2 regions of the Microbacterium sp. CFBP9034 genome follow, and region 2 is predicted to be linked to the other one. Evidence: predicted binding sites of a transcription regulator. Region 2 holds the regulator's gene; the other holds the start of a gene.
What was found. The regulator LexA, encoded in region 2, represses DNA repair genes until DNA is damaged. The targets are predictions, from matches to a motif close to TCGAACANNTGTTCGA.
Positions count from the first base shown of each region.

Region 1 (2,201 bases), on a different contig from region 2:
CAACGTGTTCGACCACAACACGGTGCAGACCCCTACGCTGGCCAACGGCATCGCGATCTACGGCGGGACCGACATCATGGTGTCGGGCAACCTGGTGGCCGACACGATCCGCGAGGGCAGCGCGCTGCACGCCGGATCCAGGTTCGGCGCGCACCCGTTCGCCGGCACCCTGACGTTCCGCGACAACACGACGGCCCGCGCCGGAACGCGCGAGCTCAACTGGAACATCGGCCTCGGGTCGCTGTGGATCTATGCCCTCGAGGGCTCGATCTCCGGAGTCCGTGTGACAGGCGACCACTATCTCGACAGCACCTACAACGCGATCATGCTGGTGTCGGAGTGGGGTGTGAAGGACCTGTACTCGCTGTCGGACGTCTCGTTCGCCGACGTCCGGGTGGACGGCACGGGGACGTCGGTGCTGAGCGCCCGCATCGAGGGCTCCGCGTCGTTCGAGAACGTCGACGCCCGCAATGTGGGGGCGGTGGGGATCAACAACTGCGGCTCCTTCGGCTTCCCGCCGACGGGCTCGGAGTTCTCGGTCATCGACCTCGGCGGCAACGACGGCGGCGGCACCACCGGGCCCTGGGCCGGGTCATGGCAGCTGCCGAACACCATCACATGCGACGACCGGCCGCCCGTGGTCGCCCCGCCGGCGCCGTCGCCGTGGGTGCAGCCGTAGCGGCCTGCGGCTGCGTGGGTGCAGCCGTGATCGCCGTGGGGTGATCGGGGAGCGGATGCCGCGTCCTTCGTGAGAGGCGCGGTGTCCGCGGGTTCCGGGGCTCGGTTCGGTGTCCGGAGTTTCTGCTGCCGGGTGCGGTGTCCAGGGTGTCCGGATCCGGGAAGTGGACCAGGTTGCGCCGTCGAGGGTGACGGGCCCTGGGTTGCGGCGTCCGGGTCTTGGCGGAGTGAGGTTTCCGGTCCCGCCCGGGATTCCGAGCGAGGCGGGTTCAGCGGTGCGGGTTCCGGGAATTTCGTGCCGTCGGCTTCCCCTGGCGCTCGACGACCCAGGCCTCTCCCGGGGCATCCGAACTCTCCGACTCCGCCGCCCGCCGCCCGCCGCCCTCCGCCCTCAACCAACGGCCGAACTCGACCGCGACGCCGCCACAGTGTCGGAGGTATGTTCTAATCTCAAGGTATGGAAAGCAACGGCGACTCAGGGGGCGCGCCCTTCGTCGCCGTCAGTTGGGGCGTCGAGGATCTGCCCGACCTGCCTGACGCCGTCGACCTCGTGGTGGAGGTCGCGACGATGATGTCCGTCTTCGCCGCGCAGCAGCTCGAGCGCATCGATGCGATGCGGTGTGAAGCCCTCGCCGATGCCGTCGTTCGAGGCTCGCGCGCGGCCGAGATCGTGGAGCGCGGGATCCGACTCGAGTTGGCGACCGCCCTGCGGGTGACCGACCACGCCGCGGGCGAGCTGCTGGCGCGGGCGGAGGCGCTCGTGCACCGGTATCCACAGATGCTGGCGTCCTTGGGCGGCGCTCGCACGACCGAGCGGCACGCGGCGATCTTCGTCGATGCCATGACCGGGGTCGAGCCCGAGTTCGCCGATCGGATCGTTCCACTCGCGGTCGAGCTGGCCGAGTCGGAGTCGGTCGGGCCGTTCCGGCGCTTCCTGAGGACGCTGATCGACACCGTGCGCTCGGAGACCCTCGAGCAGCGCCACCAGGAGGCGCTCGAGAAGCGTCGAGTGATCGTCGAACCGGCCGACGACGGCATGGCGTGGCTGTCGGCGCTGCTACCGGCGGTCGAGGCGAGAGCGATCCAGTCGCGCGTCACGGCGATGGCCAAGGTGATCGCGGAGGGCGACGGAGAGACGCGCACGCTGGACCAGGTCCGCGCGGACGTGCTGGGCGACCTGCTCGTCGAGGGGGAAGCCGGGGTGCACCCGGCGGAGGCTCGGGGCATCCGTGCGAGCGTGATGGTCACCGTGCCCGTGCTGGCGCTGCTGGACGATGACTCAGCCGGGTCAGGCGAACCTCCGACCGTGGAGGGCGTCGGACCCATCCCGCTCTCGCGTGCTCGCGAGCTGTGCGGTGCTGCGAATGGGTGGACACGGATCCTGACTCATCCTGAGACCGGCGCCGTGCTGTCGGTCGGCCGGGATCAGTACCGGCCGCCACCCGGCCTGCGAAAGATCGTCAAGTGGCGCGCCGACCGGTGCATGGCTCCCGGATGCGGCACGCCGGCGTCGAGATGCGAGA
Region 1 covers NZ_JAXCWC010000002.1:942,930-945,130, forward strand. The annotation lists gene SOM19_RS15700 (glycosyl hydrolase family 28-related protein) at 1-679, shown strand, start outside; gene SOM19_RS15705 (HNH endonuclease signature motif containing protein) at 1,136-2,201, shown strand, end outside.
Region 1: a site for LexA is predicted at 1,110-1,125, ahead of SOM19_RS15705 (HNH endonuclease signature motif containing protein). Genes of this name have one in related genera too.

Region 2 (2,201 bases):
GCGTTGAGCCGCACGATCGCGTCGACGACGTCGCGCGGGTCGTCGTGGGGTGCCACCGACTCGGCGATGGACCACAGCGATTCGCCGGAGGACACGGTGATCGTCGTGAAGGAGTCGGCGGGAGCGCCGGCGTCGCGTGAGGCCAGCGCACTCCCGCCGCTGATGACGGCGATGCCGACGGCGATCACTGCGGGCAGCGCCGCGAGGGAGGCGAGAACGCGTCGACCCCGCACGGTCATGCGCAGGCGGGTGGAGGGGGCGCGGCGGGTGAAGGCGCTGCTCGTGAGAGCCGGCGTGGTGAGGCCGATCGCGGTCATGGTCTGCTCCTCCTGTGGGGAGAGATTCGCACCCGCCACTCGGCCGGGAGTGGGGGATGCGAACCTCTGTACCGAAGCTATCTTCGATGCTTTATGATGTCAAGGGCCGGGTCTGGTGCCGATCCCTCGAACGCGACACGCGGTCGCGATGCCCCGTTCGAGGATCGAATCCGGATACGGTTTCGATACGAGAACCCCACCACGGGCCTCCGACATTCGAAGACCGCTGCACCCCTCGACGCACGAGGGCGGCGAGACAGGAGCCGGACATGAGCGACGCGACCGGGCGCGAGAGGCCGCAGACGCGGCGACGCAAGAGCCTGAGCGACAAGCAGCTGGCGATCCTCGAGGTCATCCAGCGGTCGATCGCGCGTCACGGCTATCCGCCGAGCATGCGCGAGATCGGCGACGCCGTCGGGCTCAAGTCGCTCTCGAGCGTCACGCACCAGCTCAATCAGCTCGAGCTGAGCGGCTACCTCCGGCGCGACGCCGGCAAGACCCGCGCGATGGAGGTCCTGATCGACCTGCCGGGCACGGCGACCGAGAACCCCGCCGACTCCGGCCCCTCCGTCGGCGACGCCGCCCTCGTCCCGCTCGTCGGTCGCATCGCAGCAGGGGTGCCGATCACCGCGGAGCAGCAGGTCGAGGAGATCTTCCCGCTCCCCCGGCAGCTCGTCGGCAAGGGCGACCTGTTCATGCTCAAGGTCTCCGGCGAATCGATGATCGACGCCGCGATCTGCGACGGCGACTGGGTCGTGGTCCGCTCGCAGCCGACTGCCGACAACGGCGACATCGTGGCGGCGATGCTCGACGGCGAGGCGACGGTCAAGACGTTCCGCCAGCGCGACGGCCACACCTGGCTGCTCCCCCGCAACTCGGCGTTCGAGCCGATCCTGGGCGACGAAGCGGTCGTGCTGGGCAAGATCGTGGCGGTTCTGCGCGCCGTCTGATCACCCGTCGCGGGTGATCCTTCCCCCAACGGCGCCGGTGTCGGCCAGAATGAGCGCCATGAGCGACATCGACACGGCGGGCGCACTGGCACTGGAAGACCGGATCCGCGCACTCGAGGCCGAGAACGCGCGACTGGCGGAAGCGACGCCGCCCCCGAAGTCTCGTCCCAGCGGCGGGCGATGGCGGGCGCCGGTCTCCGCGCTGTGCATCGTCATCGCCGCGATCCTCGTGCCGGTGTCGATCGTCGGCGCATGGGCGCGTGTGCAGCTGGTTGAGGAGGACGCCTTCGTGGCGACCCTCGCGCCGCTGGTCGACGACCCCGCTGTGCAGGCGCTCGTCGTCGACGAGACCATGGACGCGGTCAACGCGCAGGTCGACTTCCACGAGCTCACGAAGTCCGTGTTCACTGGCCTGGCCGACATCGACGGCATGCCGTCCCGTGCGGCGAAGGCGCTCGAGATGCTGCAGGCGCCCGCCGCCGACGGCCTCGAGAACCTGGTGCACGAGGCGGTCACGCGTGTCGTCGTCTCGGACGCCTTCTCCGACGTCTGGGCGACCGCCACCCGCGCCGCGCACCGCGCTCTCACCACGGCGGCCACCTCCGACGGCGGCGGACTCGTCGTCCGCACCGACGACGGCGTCGGCATCCAGCTGGGAGCCATCGTCGAGACGGTGAAGCAGCGCCTGACCGACAACGGCGTGAACGCGGCGCAGCTCATCCCTGCCGTGGATCGTGTCGTGATCATCGGAAAGGGCGACAACCTCGCGATGATCCGCACCGGCTACGCCCTCGCGACGACGCTCGGCTGGTGGCTGCCCGTCATCACCCTCGCGCTCTTCGGGCTCGGCATCGCCATCGCGCGCCGGCGCAGCACCGCGGTGCTCGGCACCGGGCTCGGCCTGGCGATCGGGGCCGGCGCCCTCGCCGCCACC
Region 2 covers NZ_JAXCWC010000001.1:1,583,240-1,585,440, reverse strand. The annotation lists gene SOM19_RS07125 (LysM peptidoglycan-binding domain-containing protein) at 1-317, opposite strand, end outside; gene lexA (transcriptional repressor LexA) at 587-1,267, shown strand; gene SOM19_RS07115 (hypothetical protein) at 1,326-2,201, shown strand, end outside.